Regions from separate parts of the Phocaeicola sp. HCN-6420 genome, predicted to be linked through region 1. Evidence: riboswitches for the same ligand, from Rfam matches in the RefSeq annotation. Region 1 holds a riboswitch; each other region holds the start of a gene.
What was found. A riboswitch is a leader RNA that binds a small molecule or an ion and turns the genes downstream of it on or off. The one in region 1 is predicted to bind cobalamin.
Positions count from the first base shown of each region.

Region 2: it holds a riboswitch for cobalamin, as region 1 does, so the genes downstream of both, WKT12_RS11850 (TonB-dependent receptor) here and WKT12_RS03410 (ABC transporter substrate-binding protein) in region 1, are expected to answer to the same signal.
Region 3: it holds a riboswitch for cobalamin, as region 1 does, so the genes downstream of both, WKT12_RS11295 (TonB-dependent receptor plug domain-containing protein) here and WKT12_RS03410 (ABC transporter substrate-binding protein) in region 1, are expected to answer to the same signal.
Region 4: it holds a riboswitch for cobalamin, as region 1 does, so the genes downstream of both, WKT12_RS08385 (anaerobic ribonucleoside triphosphate reductase) here and WKT12_RS03410 (ABC transporter substrate-binding protein) in region 1, are expected to answer to the same signal.

Region 1 covers NZ_JBBKBJ010000003.1:105,692-109,845, forward strand. The annotation lists gene WKT12_RS03405 (iron ABC transporter permease) at 1-863, opposite strand, end outside; gene WKT12_RS03410 (ABC transporter substrate-binding protein) at 883-2,019, opposite strand; cobalamin riboswitch at 2,156-2,382, opposite strand; gene WKT12_RS03415 (potassium/proton antiporter) at 2,474-3,916, shown strand; gene WKT12_RS03420 (sodium-translocating pyrophosphatase) at 3,989-4,154, shown strand, end outside.
Region 2 covers NZ_JBBKBJ010000021.1:24,675-28,828, reverse strand. The annotation lists gene WKT12_RS11865 (hypothetical protein) at 1-332, opposite strand, end outside; gene WKT12_RS11860 (hypothetical protein) at 644-1,585, shown strand; gene WKT12_RS11855 (flavin reductase family protein) at 1,598-2,107, opposite strand; cobalamin riboswitch at 2,390-2,589, shown strand; gene WKT12_RS11850 (TonB-dependent receptor) at 2,656-4,154, shown strand, end outside.
Region 3 covers NZ_JBBKBJ010000019.1:5,428-9,581, forward strand. The annotation lists gene WKT12_RS11290 (YncE family protein) at 1-391, opposite strand, end outside; gene WKT12_RS11295 (TonB-dependent receptor plug domain-containing protein) at 391-2,388, opposite strand; cobalamin riboswitch at 2,543-2,753, opposite strand; gene WKT12_RS11300 (phosphoribosylaminoimidazolecarboxamide formyltransferase) at 2,820-3,998, shown strand; gene WKT12_RS11305 (porin family protein) at 4,091-4,154, opposite strand, start outside.
Region 4 covers NZ_JBBKBJ010000010.1:114,470-118,623, reverse strand. The annotation lists gene WKT12_RS08385 (anaerobic ribonucleoside triphosphate reductase) at 1-2,071, opposite strand, end outside; cobalamin riboswitch at 2,102-2,296, opposite strand; gene WKT12_RS08380 (CCA tRNA nucleotidyltransferase) at 2,549-3,967, opposite strand; gene WKT12_RS08375 (hypothetical protein) at 4,071-4,154, shown strand, end outside.

The DNA of each region.
Region 1 (4,154 bases):
AGTGAATTGTGATTCGACGTTCCCAACATCAGTCGTGCCATATGTGGAACCGCCAGACCGATAAAGGCGATCGGCCCGCAAAAGGCTGTTGTAACGGCTGTAAGCAGACCGGTAGCAAGCAACAACAAGTTACGGACACGGCGTATATTAATACCTAAATTTTCGGCGTAACGCGTGCCAAGCAGCAAGGCATTAAGAGGCTTTATCAGCAAGATGGCGACCAGCAGTCCCAATAGCGTAACGACAGAAAAGCCGGGAAGCTGCGCCATCGAAACACCTCCAAAGTTGCCTAATCCCCAGATTACAAACGAATGGACCCCTTCGGCTGTAGAAAAGAAGTTGAGCAAGGAAATCACCGACGAAACAACGTAGCCAATCATGATGCCGGCAATAAGCAACATCACACTGTTTTTTATCACGACCGACAGAAATAAGATAACTGCCATAACCAAAACAGCTCCGGCAAAAGCCCCGGCAACCACAGAAAGAAAACCGGAAAGTACAAATTCACCGGCAACAATGCTTCCTCCTCCTGCCAACAAGACCAGCGCAACTCCCAGACTTGCCCCTGAACTGATACCCAAGATAGAAGAGTCGGCAAGCGGATTACTGAATACAGTCTGGAGCATCAGCCCCGATGCAGAAAGAGCCGCTCCGCAAAGTAATGCTGTAACACACTGGGGAACACGCGATTCCCATATAATGAAGCGCCAGCTTTCCTTTTCCGCATCCCCGCCAAGCAAGATACGTCCTACCGCCCTGAACGGGATGTCTACCGAACCGAATATCAAGTTTGCCGCAACGAGCACTACAATGATTCCTGCAAGCACACAGCCATATATATATCCTTTATTCGCCTTCATGCATACGAGGTTTAACTTATCACTCCGCTAAATTAGTAAAATATCTCGGAGCATAGTCTTTCAGAACTTCCGGATGAAAGACTTTTACCAAATCTTCCAGCAGAAGTTCGGGATGAAAAGGTACTTCTTCGTAAAAAGAAATGCGGCTGGTATTGCATCCGTATACCCGTCGGTTACGGAATGCATCAAAATTGGCATAAGGCGCATAGTCGTTCTTCAGTTCCCGATAAGTCTTGTCAGTCTGCTGATTATATTTTATCAGCCAGAAATCGGCATGCTGTCCTCTGTCGAACACCGCTTCGAAGGCCAGCGATGCCGAACCACTCTGTGGAATATCAGAAAAGATATAGCGTGCGCCGGCATCAGCATACACTTTTGCCATCGTACTGTTTCCTCCCGGCACATACCAGGTTCCTCCAGTCTTCAGTTCCGTAATAACAGTCGGCTTGGGTGATATATCTTTTACCCGATTACGAAGTGAGAGATATTTCCGTTCCACTTCGGCAAACAGCGAGTCGGCTTCTTGTTCTTTGCCGAACAAAAGTCCGTAAAAACGCACCCACTCGGCACGTCCCAACGCCGAAGTTTCCATATAATCGGCACATTCCAGAATCGGCACGTTCAGCTTTTCTATCCGTCCGTATCCTCCACTATTCTGATAAGGTGAAAGCAATATGGCATCTGGATGCATGTCGATAACCTTTTCTATATCCGGATTCATGCTGCTTCCCGCATCCGTAACGCTGCCATTCCGGCAGCCTTCCAGCACGGCAGGAATACGCATATACTGCAAGTCGCATACACCTTTTACCTTATCCAAGGCTCCCAGTTCCTGCAAAAGCCCACAATGTACCGACGAATAGACCAGTGCCCGAGTCAGAGGTACCTGTATCACGGTTCCTTCAGGAAGTGACATCGCAGTCGTATCCTTCTTGTCCACCAGCAGATAAGTATGAAGTATTTGCAACGTGTCCCAGGGATTCCTTAACGTGACTTTCGTATATCGGTCATACTTTACAATCTGCAAGTTCTCGGCATAATGCAACCGGAGCGTATCTCCCTGCTCCTGCAAAAAAGAGGTCTTGCTCTTTCCACCGCAAGCAGAAAGCAGCAAGACCATAAGTACTATATGGGCAGATAGTATGTATCTCTTCAAAACATTCTTTACGACAATCATTTTCTTAAATGCAAATAAAACAAGAACAACATGGACGGGAAAAAATCCCGCATTTTGTACTTGAAATAAAATTTATACAATCAGTTTACGTTCCTGTAACCTTTTCCTCGAAGGTACAAGCGTGACACGTTTTGCAGGTCTTCTGACTTACTCCGGTTTGTTATGCCTTCCCGCCTTTTCATTCAACCCGAAGAAACGGCAGTGGCTCGAAGTGGTAAACAAACCTTTATCACGGAGCTTACAGCAGCGGGACTGTCCGGGACTTTCACCCGATTCCCTTTTCATCCGCAGCTTCGCACTACCAATCGGGAAGCCTGACGGAACAAAACTGTGACAAATATATGCAATAACTTCGTACAATACAACAGAACGTGAACCAAAATCCAAATTTATTTGTTTACTTTGCACATATACTTTATAATAAAACAGTCTCATGATTACAGCAGAAAATATTTTACTTGTCGGCTCTGTCCTGATATTTACCAGTATTCTTATCAGTAAAACCGGATATCGTTTCGGTATTCCTACCTTGCTTTTATTCCTGTTGGTAGGAATGGCATTCGGCAGCGACGGACTGGGTATTCAGTTCAATAGTGCTTCCGACGCCCAGTTCATCGGTATGATGGCACTGAGTATCATTCTGTTTTCCGGCGGTATGGATACACGATATGCCGATATCAAACCCGTGCTAAAGCAAGGTATACTGCTTTCTACCGTAGGAGTGCTGGTCACCACGCTACTGACAGGTTCGTTTATTTTCTTTCTTTCGAATCATACACAGGCTAACATAGAACTTACGCTGCTGGTTTCCCTACTGCTTGCAGCTACCATGTCGTCAACCGACTCTGCATCGGTATTCAGCCTTCTGCGTTCCCAACGGATGAATCTAAAATACAATCTTCGTCCGATGCTGGAACTGGAAAGTGGTAGTAACGACCCAATGGCATACATGCTTACCATTGTGCTTATTCAGGTTATAGGCAGTGGAAGTGATTTTAACATAGGTATCATACTGAAAGATTTGTTTCTGCAGTTCCTCTTCGGCGGAGTTCTGGGATATGCTTTCGGAAAGTTCGCTGTATGGCTTATCAACAAAATAGAACTTTCCAACGGTGCACTCTACCCTATTCTGCTGCTCAGTATTGTCTTCATCACTTTCACGCTTACCGATTTGGTAAAAGGAAACGGATATCTTGCCGTATACATTGCAGGAGTAATCGTGGGCAATGCCCGGCTGGCTTTCCGGAAAGAAACAAACACTTTTATGAACGGACTTACCTGGCTGTTCCAGATTATTATGTTCCTTACACTGGGACTTCTGGTCAATCCGCACGAAATGCTCGACATTGCAGTTACAGCTTTGCTTATCGGTATATTTATGATTCTGATAGCACGCCCTGTCAGCGTATTCCTCTGCCTGCTTCCTTTTAAGGGAATCAGCAACAAGGCACGCATTTTTATTTCATGGGTAGGATTAAGAGGTGCCGTACCTATTATTTTTGCCACTTATCCGGTTATAGCTCAGATACCAGGTTCCAATCAGTTGTTCAACATCGTATTTTTTATTACCTTGTTGTCGCTCATCATACAGGGTATGACTATCTCGAAAATGGCACGCTGGCTCAAGCTCGACCTTCCCGAAGAAAAAGAAGGGAATGACTTCGGCGTTGAACTGCCTGATGAAATTGACACTCATCTAAACGATATAACCTTGACAGAAGATATGCTGACTGTGGGCAACCGACTGGCTGATATGAACATCCCAAAGGGAACACTGGTCATGCTGATTAAACGCGGAAACGAATTCATCATCCCGAACGGACAGATTGAACTGCACGCAGGCGATAAGTTGCTGGTCATGTCAGAAAAGAAATAAAAGTAAGGTAATCAGTACTTTGTTTCCATTTTATTTATTAAATTTGGGATACAACTTTTAATCTCAAACTTTATGGAAACATATCTTTTTTGGTTAATCCCCACTGCATCTGTATTAGCACTTGCTTTTGCAGGATATTTCTATAAACAGATGATGCGGGAAAGTGAAGGCAGCCCTGAAATGCAAAAAATAGCAGCGCACGTGCGCAAGGGTGCTATGTCTTATTTAAAACAGCAAT
Region 2 (4,154 bases), on a different contig from region 1:
AGATGATATAATACATCGTTAACCAACGTGATTGTTACCAATGCGCATACAACTCCCAACGAGAAATATCCATCTACTGCAAAAAATAAAATCCACCATACACACATGGCTCCGGCATCCAAATAAAGATACTTCCCTTTATCGGGACAAGCTGCCTTCTTCTTATATAGTACCAACAAATCGAAAAGAATAGAAATTATAAATAGTCCCATAAGAAGAGCAAGCCACAAAGCATTTTTTCCAATACTTTCCACAAGTCCATAAACAACAGCCAGACCTAATAATAAGGAACATACCATCCTGATTTTGAAATACGTGTTACTGCTTTGCATAATGACTAATTTTAATAGGGTAAACAAGTTAATAAAAATCGAATTCAAAATATCTGTATTCGATTATGGTAAGTAAAAACATTTGTATAAAACCATATCTATCTTACTTTTCATCACTACGAAGATAGAATAAAATCAGGCATCATACAAGGAAAAGAGGGTGACACAAAGTAGACATCTATAGAATATCAGCACGCTGATTATCAAAGAAATAAGAAAATATTTAAAAGAGAAAGGTAGACAAGAGGAAAAGAACAAGGAGACATGTCACTTTTTGAGCTATATTTGTAATAGCTTTACAAATGTTTATTATGAAAAATATCATCCTCGTCATCATAATTATCATAGCAGCAGCTGCTTCACTTTCACTTATCATTTATCTGAAAAAAACACATGAAATAAATACTCCATTGCTACAGATAGAACAACTGAAGCATGAAAGTTCTGACAGTACATTGAATATACAACCTGTACAAAACGATGAAATACAGCAAACGGTACACCAAACTACCAGACACATCCCATCCATACGGTTAGAATCTAAAGTAGCAGACCTCCAACTTAAATACGCCTCGATTCAAGATGAAAACACTTTACTGAAAATAAAACAACAACGTCTTTATATCTCATTATTCGGAATTTGTATAGCAGTACTTATTGCTACTATCATACTTTCTTATATATATAGGGAAGAAAAACGCAAACTGGCAGAACAGATGCGATCAAAAGACGACCTGATGAAGGAAATGAGGCTGCAACTGCAAGAAAAGACTATCGACCTGCATGCTGCACAGGAAAAAATCATCGAAAAGGAAATGGCTCTGGACAAAGAACTTTCACAGAGGGAAAAGATGAGGAGCGAATACTCTTCAAAGGAGGCTGCCATGAGAAAGGAAATCCTGCGCCACAGCGAGATCATCAGAAAAATGGAACAGCTCAATAAAATGAGCCAGCAGGATAAAATACAAAGCCGGTCGGTAGTGCTCTCCGACGAGGAACAGGACAATCTGGCGGAAGTTATAAACATCTGCTACAACAACTTTACAGACCGGCTTTGGAAAAAGTTCCCGACGCTGACAAAGGCGGACATCTCGCTTTGCTGCCTTATCAAGATCGGCATCTCAAACAGCAATATGCTTTACCTGCTCGACACCAGCAAGGTCGCCTTGAAGAAACGGAAAAACCGCCTCAAACACGACAAGATGGGTATGGACGAAAACGATTCGCTGGATGAGTTTATCATGGGATTCTGACGAGCATTATGCTCACTCTTTCACCCATACATGTTCTATCTCTACGACATACATTTTATGGAATCCGCCATGTCCTTCGCCGTACCAGCGGCTTACCAGTGAAGCATCGATAAACTGCTCGGGCTTTATCATATCGGCATACAGTTTTCTGCATTCCAGTACCATACGTGCCTGCTCGTAGGCAATGTTTCCTTCGGGAGTGGCAAAAGGTTTCAGTCCGGTAGCCGCTACCTTGTCGATGTCGCGTCCCGACTTGGAACCGCAGATTTTATGTATATCTTTATGCTCTTCGCCTAAGAAAGACAGGGTAAGCGTTTCTCCCTCTTCAATAAACTGGTAGGTATAACGCTCGGGACGGATGAAAATAAAGGCTACGGGCTTTGCCCACAAAACACCGGTTCCGCCCCAGCTTGCCGTCATCATGTTAAACTTTTCCTGTGTTCCGGCCGTTACCAGCATCCATTCCTTACTGATAGCGTCGAACATGTTATCTTTCAGTTCCGATACATTTATTTCTTTCATACATGCATATATTTAATGGTTCATCAGGGCAAAACTACTAAAATTATCGGTTCTCTGAGAAAAACGCTTTCAGAAGTCGCTGAAAATTTGTACAAACATTTTTATTTTTTGTACAAAAAATAAAAAAACATCAGCACGAATCAGACAGGCTCCCTGCATCTTCCTGCCCGAACCTCCTCTTTCCCCTGTTTTTTTTGATATTTCACGAAAGTCCTGAACGAAAGGAGTATACAAAAACCATTTCTTAAATAGCAAAACTGTATTAAAATTCAGAAAAAATAAACTATCTTTGCCACCGATTGGTTCCGGAAGGTTGTTTCGACCCGACGGATTAAAAGGGAATCGGGTGAAAGTCCCGAACAGTCCCGCTGCTGTGAAGCTCATCAAACACGTTGACAATTACTCATTGCCACTGGATAAAACCGGGAAGGTGTCAAAGCGTGTGAGTCAGTCAGAAGACCTGCCATCGTTTTTATTAATTAACCGAACTCGTGGGATAGGACGGTTGAACGTTTTACATAATGCTTAATAAACTTTACTATGCGGTAATGTTTACCCTACTGGTGTGGGGTATAAACATTTGTGTACCGGTACATGCACAAAACAAGTTGGACAGCCTTCAACATCTGAACGAGGTTGTTGTGACGGCGCGTGCCGTACAGAAAGAGATTTTTCCGGTACAGGAATTATCGGGCAAGCAGCTCCATCAGCTCAGCTCGCACAACGTGGCCGATGCCTTGCGCTATTTTTCCGGCATACAGATCAAGGACTACGGAGGAGTAGGGGGACTGAAAACGGTGAATATCCGGAGTATGGGAACCAACCATGTAGGTGTATTCTACGACGGCATCGAGCTGGGAAACGCACAAAACGGTACGGTCGATTTGGGAAGATTCTCGCTCGACAACATGGAGTCTGTCACGCTGTACAACGGACAGAAGAGTGCCATTTTCCAGCCGGCAAAGGATTTCGGCTCGTCGGGCTCCATCTATTTGCAGACACGGACGCCTCAGTTCGAGGAAGGAAAGAAGTATAACGTAAGGGCTTCGTTCAAGACGGGCTCGTTTGGTGTGGTAAATCCATCCATACTGTGGGAACAAAAGCTCGGACAACGAATCAGCAGTTCGTTCAGTGCCGAGTATCTTCACTCGTCGGGAAAATACAAGTTTACTTACCGCATGCAGGAGGGATATGATACGACGGCGGTGCGGCAGAACGGCGACCTGAATGCCTTGCGTGTGGAAGGAGGGCTGTTCGGACAGCTCAAGCAGGGATACTGGAAGGCGAAGGCTTACCTGTACAACTCGGAACGTGGATATCCGGGGGCAATCGTCCGCAACAAGTTCTCGCACGAGGATCGCCAGTGGGATACGAATTTCTTTACTCAGGGTACATTCAAGAAGGACTTTACACAGTGGTACAGCCTGCTTGCCAATGCGAAATATGCATACGACTACCTGCATTACCTGGCCGATCCTAACAAAGACGAGTCGCTGATGTATGTCAACAACCATTATTACCAGCAGGAAGTATACACATCGGTAGCCAACCGATTTAATCTGTTTTCGTGGTGGGAGGCAAGCTTTTCGGCAGATTATCAGTTTAACCTGCTGAATGCCGACTTGCGCGACTTTGTTTATCCGCGCCGGCATACGCTGCTGGCATCCATCGCTACGGCCATGCGCTTCAAGCAGGTGGAACTTCAGGCAAGTCTGCTCGAAACGTTTGTACACGATACGAGCTCGGGCACGCCTGCTCCCGACAAGCAGAAGCTTACTCCTTCGTTTTTCGTGTCGTGGAGGCCTTTTCCGCAAAGTGGCCTTAACCTGAGAGGTTTCTATAAACGGATCTTCCGGATGCCTACGCTGAACGACCTGTATTATACGTTTGTAGGGAATATCAACCTGGAACCTGAGTTCACTACGCAGTACGACTTAGGATTTACGTACAACCGTACCTTCAATAGTACGTGGCTGCGCTCGCTGGAAGTACAAACGGATGTGTACTACAACGAGGTGGAGAATAAAATCGTGGCCACTCCTACGTC
Region 3 (4,154 bases), on a different contig from region 1:
GGGAACTACCATTATCGGTCAGCATCGGAATCTGTTTGATGGAAAGCCCTGTCTGAAGGTCTACTACCTCTACCGTACTTGAAACATTCACAACTATATACAACTTACTGCCGTAAATATCCATGTCATTGGCCGTATCTCCCAGCCCGCGATGATTCAGCGCACGGAAATAATCGTACGAACAAGTCCCCGTCTGAAACGAATACCTTGCCAGCGTACTGTTATTCAGGTTAAACAGTCCCTCGTTCAATATATACATTTCCGCCGTTCCGTAATCCTCGACTACCCCGTTCGCCTCACCTGCCACATAAGGTTTATCTTCCAGATCGTCGCAACCGGCAAACAGGAGAGCCAGCGAACATATTATAAAAACCAGCTTCTTCATGCACATCAATATTTAACCCCGACCGTGATACGGAAAGACCGTCCGGGCATCGGGAAGTTTTTCACAATTTCATAATTCTTATTTGCCAGATTCAGTACCTCGACTGACAAGGAAATATCAGTCTTTCCCCATCGAAAACCGCGACGGGCAGACACACTGTGATCGGTATATCCATTCAACCGGTTCTTGGCTATATTCTGTCCCAGTGCATAACGCTTGCCCGAAAACAGCATGGAGTACGACAAATCGACCCACGGCGTTTCGAGTACGGCCTGTCCGGAGCCCGAAACACGTGGTGTATACGCAATCTGATGCTTATAGGTCTTTCCTTCCAGCGTAGAAAGATCCGGATTGGTGACATCCAATGCCCGCTGGTACGTATAATTTCCCGACAGAGTCAGCACATACTTTTCCACCGGCTGTATGCTCAGGCTTGCCGTAAAGTCTATTCCCTTTATATCGACCTTACCGAGATTGACCATGCTCCAGATAAACAGATTCTTGGTAGGTATAGCCACTATCTTATCTGTCACCCGGTTGGAATAAGCATCCACCGTAGCCGAAACATAAGGAAGCCAGTCGGATACATGCTTGCTGTATGTCAGCCCGACATTCAGCTGACTGGCATTTTCCGGTTTCAGACGAATGTTCCCTGTCTGTCCGTAATACAAGTCATTGAAACTCGGCAAGCGGAAAATATCTTTATAGAAAAAACGAATACGAAAATCTTCGGAAGCAAACGGCTTAAACGATACACTGGCATATGGGGACAATTTCCGATGCCCTCCGGCACTATTACCTTTGGCTACATCCTCATAAACCACTGTCGACAACAGAGAAGCCGAAAGTGTCATCCACTCATTGACATATTTGCCCGCCAGCGCGGTGAGCCACGAATAGCGTACAGGCTTGGCAAAATCTTTCAAGTCGCAGTTCATGCGGTTAACACTTCCGTCGGTCGAAAGAGAAAAAGAAAGACAATCCAACGCACGGAAAAGTACGGCTGCCGAAAGATAATACTCCTGCTGGAAATAACTGTTTTCACTCTGTCCGGTAGTTCCTTTATAATCAGGGTCCAGATAATGCTGGTACATCCAGTTCCATTTACCCGATGCCTGAAAGGCCCACTTACGGTTGAACTCTTTCTTATACTGGCTTTGGACAAACATATTCTTGTCCCATAAATGCTGGGAGGAATAATCGTAATACAGTGTAGTCGCATTGGGAAGTCCACGAGATGACTGGTAATAATAAGCCTTCAGCCTCCACTGTTCCGTATCGGAGAAATTACCAAACAAGCCGGCCTCAGCACGAAAGGTCTGTACATCGGTATTTTTACGCTTTTCACGGCTGGACTGATCGCCTTCATCGCCATAATATAAAGTATAAGGGTAGTGCCCGTCGGACGACATCCATTCGGCATTGGCCGTCAGTGCCCATTTCGCTCCCAGCTTCTGCTCCAGCAAGAGCGAAGGATTCAGCAATCCCCACGAGCCCGATTTCAGCGAAGCACTGAGATTTGTCGGCTTATCGTCATGAAAAACAGGAGTCAGTGTTTGGATATTTAAAACTCCAGCCGAAGCGAAGAACCGGGCAGGCTGAAAAATTTGATCACTTTGCCCGTTACTTAACATCAGACGGTCTACGTTCTCCAACGAAAAACGCCCGATATCCACCTGACCGGTCTGACAGTCGGTTACAGCAATCCCGTCGTATCCCACTACCGTATGCTGTGCTCCCAGACTTCGGATGGAAACCGTTTTCAGTCCTCCTATCCCCCCGTAATCTTTTACCGTTACTCCCGAAAAATGTTTCACGGCATCGGACACCTGCATCACATTCAGCGTTTTCAGTTCCTCACGGGAAAAAATCTGGAGAGGAGCGGCCGAACGTACTTCACGCGTCTGGTAACGGTCGGACACCACCACCTCCGGTATGTAATAAACCTTCGTGGTATCTACATCCTGCCCGCCATAACATCTCGCTGCAAACCCGACCAGCATTATCCAACTACATACGATATACCTCATTTTTTCATACATTATAATTACAGCCAACGGATTCTCCGCTTCTGCATCGCTTACGAAAATAAAGCATCGGGGTGAACAGAAAGAATATGTACCGACAGATCATCCCACGCTTTTTCCTCGAAAGCTGTGAAGAAACTATGCATGGCAGGTCTTCTGACTCATTCCTATTGCAGACTACCTTCCCGGAAAATCATTCCAGTGGCTTAAGCGATTGCCTGCAATATACACGGAATTTACAGCAGCGGGACTGTTCAGGACTTGCACCTGATTCCCTTTTAATCATCAGATTATCCAGTGAAAAAGAGATAACCTTTTGAACCAATGCGTCACAAAGGTAGAAAGTTTTTTCAATAAGCCGAAAATATTCCGTAATTTTGTAGACAAGCAACTAAAACATATAAATTATGGCAAAAGAACTCGAATTGAAGTACGGCTGTAATCCTAACCAGAAACCGGCACGTATTTTTATGCAAGAAGGAGAACTGCCTATCGAAGTATTGAACGGACGTCCCGGATACATCAATTTCCTGGATGCACTGAACGGATGGCAGTTAGTGAAAGAACTGAAAGAAGCTACCGGACTTCCGGCCGCAACCTCGTTTAAGCATGTCAGCCCTGCAGGTGCAGCCATCGGTCTGGAACTGGACGATACGATGAAAAAGATTTACTTCGTAGACGATCTTCCACTTTCTCCGCTGGCAAATGCATACGTACGTGCCCGTGGAGCCGACCGTATGTCTTCATATGGTGATTTCATCGCACTGAGCGACGTGTGTGATGAAGCTACCGCCCGTTTCATTCACCGTGAAGTTTCCGATGGAGTGATTGCTCCGGGCTATACAGACGAAGCGCTGGAAATACTGAAAAGCAAACGTAAGGGTACATACAATATTATCAAGATAGATCCGTCCTACCGTCCTGCACCGATAGAACACAAAGATGTGTTCGGTATTACATTCGAACAAGGACGTAACGAAATCAAGCTGAACGGTGACAATCTGTTTGCCAACATTCCTACTCAGAATAAGAACTTCCCCGAATCTGCACGCCGCGATCTGATGATTGCCCTGATTACACTGAAATATACCCAGTCGAACTCCGTATGTTACGTAAAAGACGGACAGGCTATCGGTATCGGAGCCGGACAACAGAGCCGTATCCACTGTACCCGTCTGGCTGGAAACAAGGCAGATGTCTGGTATCTGCGCCAGCATCCGAAAGTTCTGAACTTGCCATGGGTAGAAAAAATCCGTCGTGCCGACCGTGACAATACCATCGATGTTTATATCAGCGACGAGCATGACGATGTGCTTGCCGACGGTGTATGGCAGCAGTTCTTTACCGAAAAGCCGGAAGTTTTGACTCGCGAAGAGAAACGTGCATGGCTGAATACACTGAAAGGTGTTTCACTGGGTTCAGACGCATTCTTCCCCTTCGGTGACAACATTGAACGTGCTCACAAAAGTGGTGTAGAATACATTGCACAGGCAGGAGGATCCGTACGTGATGATCATGTAATCGCTACTTGCGACAAATATGGTATTGCCATGGCATTTACAGGTATCCGCTTGTTCCACCATTAATAAACCGCAATAACTCACAAACGATAAAGGCGGACAACACCGGCACTCTTTTTCCGGTTGTTGTCCGCCTTTTTGTTTATCTGTTCCTTCACTCAGAATTTATATCCTACCGTAGCGAAAATAGCCAAGTTACGAGGTCCGTGTTTCCACATACGA
Region 4 (4,154 bases), on a different contig from region 1:
CTTCACATTTTATCTTTTCTACGATACTGATGGGTTCTTTCACATCGACATGAAATGAATTCACATAATAATCGCGGTCGGTTACCCCTGGTATCACACCATATTTACGACGATCCATACGAGTAAATCGTCCGGAAAGCCCTTCAGCAGGAGTAGCCAGTACTGAATAGTTCAAATGATACTTCTGCTTAAATTCTTCTACTACACGATTCATTTCTTCTACAGCTTCATACAATGTGTCCCATGCCTTCCGACAATGTCCGTGTCCTTGTCCGTACAGAGCTACCATGGCATTGTGACCGCCAATGAAACCAATACCCAATGTTCCCTGATTCAGTACGTCACCTACCTCATCGTTCGGATTCAGCTCACCGCCTCCTTTCCACACATTGTTACTCATCATGAACGGAAACTGCCGTGCCAGTGCTGTACGCTGATACTGATAGCGGGCATAGAGCTGCCCGGCTATGAAGACAGCCATATCGTGTACTGAATTGATAAATGTTTCTTTCGCCAGACGTTCTATGGCATCCTGCCCCTGATTCTCAGCTACACTTTCAGCCTTAATACGCGCCTCGATGGCAAGACGCGGCAGATTCATGGTAGTAAACGACAAGTTTCCACGTCCCAATGAAGTCTTTTCACCGTTCAGATTTTCGAATACACGTGTACGACATCCCATCGTCGCCAGTTCATAACGGTAGCGTTTCGGATCGCTTGCATCCCATTTTTCGTGACGATTGAAAGGTGTATCAAGGAACATGAAGTTCGGAAACAAAGCCTTGGCCGTTGTCCGACAAGCTTTCAGAAACAAATCAAAGTTTGGAGCTTCAAATTCAACTTTCCCATCCATAGCAGCTTCAAAGTCCTCCATCGCACGTTTATAGTCTGCTTCAGAATAAGATACTCCATCTTTTATTTTGAATATCTGAATTGGAAATACAGGAACCTCTCCACGTGTACCTAAGCCTTCGATGGTCGCTTTCAATAATTCTTCTATCACCATTCGTCCTTCAGCCGAAGTATCTGTTCCATAATTGATTGAGCTGAACACTACCTGATTTCCTCCACGCGAATGCATCGTGTTCAAGTTATGGATAAATCCTTCCATAGCCTGATGAGTATCCTTGCGTACCTGAGCATACGACTTACGTAAAATGTGTTCCAGTTCACCGGCCGTCAGTGTGACGCCTTGTCCGGCTGCTGCCGAAAGGAAACTTTTCTTTTCATCCTCTGTCGGAACAATAGAAGTAAAACACTGTTTGGATACAGTCAGTATCGCAGCCTCATCCAACTGTATATCTCTCATATCAAGATAAAAGGAAACAGACGATGCTACTGCTTTCTGAAAACTCTTGAGTACACCTTTTGCCATGAAAAAATCAAAAGCCGGAATCGCCTGTCCTCCATGCTGTTCATTCTGGTTGGTCTGGAAGATAATAGTTGCCAGCGTTGCGTAACTCTGAATGGATTGCGGAGTACGGATACTTCCATTCTTTGTATGAAAACCACGTTCAAACAAGTCATCAAGATCATATTGAATACAAGTTGTTGTCTTGGTTGGATAATAATCCAAATCGTGAATGTGAATATCTCCCAACTGATGTGCTTCAGCATACTGCTTGGGCAAAAGGTATTTATACGTATAATCTTTGGTAATCTCCGAAGCAAAAGTCATCATCTGTCCCGCCGGAGTATGACTCGACATGTTAGCGTTGCTCAGATTTACATCATTCTTGTCGATAGCCACAATGCCATCCATAATGTGCTTCATCTGCGTTTTGCGATCGCGTTCTGTATTTCTCCACTGGCGATAAATGATATATTTCTTGGCAACCTCAGGCTGCACTTTCATCAATTCTGTTTCTACAAGGTCCTGAATCTCCTCAACTCCGATCGTCGGATTCTCAAAATGAGCAATAACACGCTGAGTAATTTCATCAATCAGCTCTTCCTGATGAGCCAGTCCTGTGGCATTAAAAGCTTTACTGATGGCATTTGTAATCTTTGAAGGCGAAAAGTTTTCCCGCTTCCCGTCACGCTTGATAATACAGATTTCAGTTAAATTCATACTGTTTGCTTTGAAAAGTTAATAAAAAGATTGGATTTGCTTTTCGTGGCAGGTCTTCTGACTGATCTCTCCCCGGCAGACACCTTCCCATTGTATTCAAACAATAGTGGCTTGCACATGCATTGCCTCCGGTTCATTAAGAATCACAGCAGCGGGTACTGTTGCCGATTTACACGACATTCCCTTTTGAAACGCTTATGTTACCTAACGAAAAGCTCTACAAAGATATATTTTCTGATCGAATAAATAAAAACGAACTAACAGATGTTTTTCTAAATTGAGCAACTTTTAAAACACAAAACCAGTCTACAGATACATATAGAGCGTACAAACGGACAACTCTTATTTATATAAACTTTTCTATTTGGATAATTAGATTTATTTCTTATTACTCTAAACAAGGAATAATCTTTTTCTTGTTTTCGGGTTTCCTATTTGCAAAAATACAGATCGGAAACCCGAAAACGGTATAATGATTTATTGATTGACGGGCTCCAGTCCCATTTGCTTTGCCTTCTTAAGCATAAACTCAAAAGCAGCATCGTGTTCATTAGGAATAATCCCATCCAGAATAGCGTCCTTTATAGAGCTTTTCAGACTGCCGATTTCCCGACACGGCTGCAAGTTGAATACCTTCATAATCTCAGCACCATCTACCGGCGGCTGGAAATTACGGATACGATCCTTTTCCTCCAAGTCTTTCAGTTTCTGACGTACCAGTTTGAAATTGTCGAGAAAGCGTTGTTTGCGCACTTCATTCTTCGAAGTAATATCTGCTTCACACAGCAGCATCAAATCGTCAATATCATCGCCAGCCTCGAAAAGCAGTCGCCGAACAGCCGAATCGGTCACTTCTTCATCGGCTATCACAATAGGACGCATATGAAGACCGACCAGCTTTTGAACGTACTTCATCTTTTCATTCATAGGCAACTTCATCTTCCGGAAGATTTCAGGTATCATCTTTTCTCCGATGAAATTATGATTATGGAATGTCCATCCTACACGAGGATCCCAGCGTTTAGTGCGCGGCTTTCCAATGTCGTGCAACAAAGTAGCCCAGCGCAACCACAAATTATCGGTAACCTTTGCAATATTGTCTACCACTTCCAGAGTGTGATAGAAATTATCCTTATGCCCTCTTCCATTTCTGACTTCCACTCCCTGCAAAGCAACCAGTTCCGGGAAGATCAGTTCCAGCAGTCCGCAACGGTCTAAGTCAACGAAACCTTTCGAAGGTACAGGTGAAAGCAATATTTTATTCAATTCATCGGCAATGCGCTCCCGTGAAATAATCTTGATGCGCTCACGGTTACGGCTCAGGGCATCAAATGTTTCATCCTCTATAAAGAAATTCAACTGAGTAGCAAAGCGAATGCAGCGCATCATGCGTAAAGGATCGTCACTGAATGTTATATCCGGGTCAAGAGGAGTTCGTATGGTACGTTCCTTCAGGTCATCCAGACCGCCGAACGGGTCTACCAGCTCTCCAAAACGAGCTTTATTCAAACATACTGCCAATGCATTTATGGTAAAATCGCGGCGATTTTGATCATCTTCCAACGTTCCGTTTTCTACAACCGGCTTACGGCTATCATGGCTATACGATTCTTTTCGAGCTCCAACGAATTCAACTTCCACATCGTGATACTTCACCTGTGCAGTTCCAAAGTTCTTAAAGACAGAAACATGGGCACCACGTCCCAACTTCTTTCCGAACGCTTCGGCTATCTCAATTCCACTGCCTACTACTACCACATCTATGTCTTTCGACGGACGATTCAGGAATATATCACGCACGTAACCTCCTACCACGTAACATTCCAGTCCCAGTTCGTCAGCAGTTTCGGATATCAGATTGAATATTTTGCCTGTAAAGTGTTCTTTCAATTCCATGTTTATTACAAAATTAGCGTGCAAAATTACAAAAAAATGAAAAGCCTCGCAGGGAATAACTGATTTAATTGTATTTTTGTTCCGTAATAAACTGATTAATTATATGAAAAAGATAACTTTAGCAGCCGCAGCCCTGATTGTATTATTGTCAGGATGTAACAGTGACAGCAAAAACGCAGGAAAACTG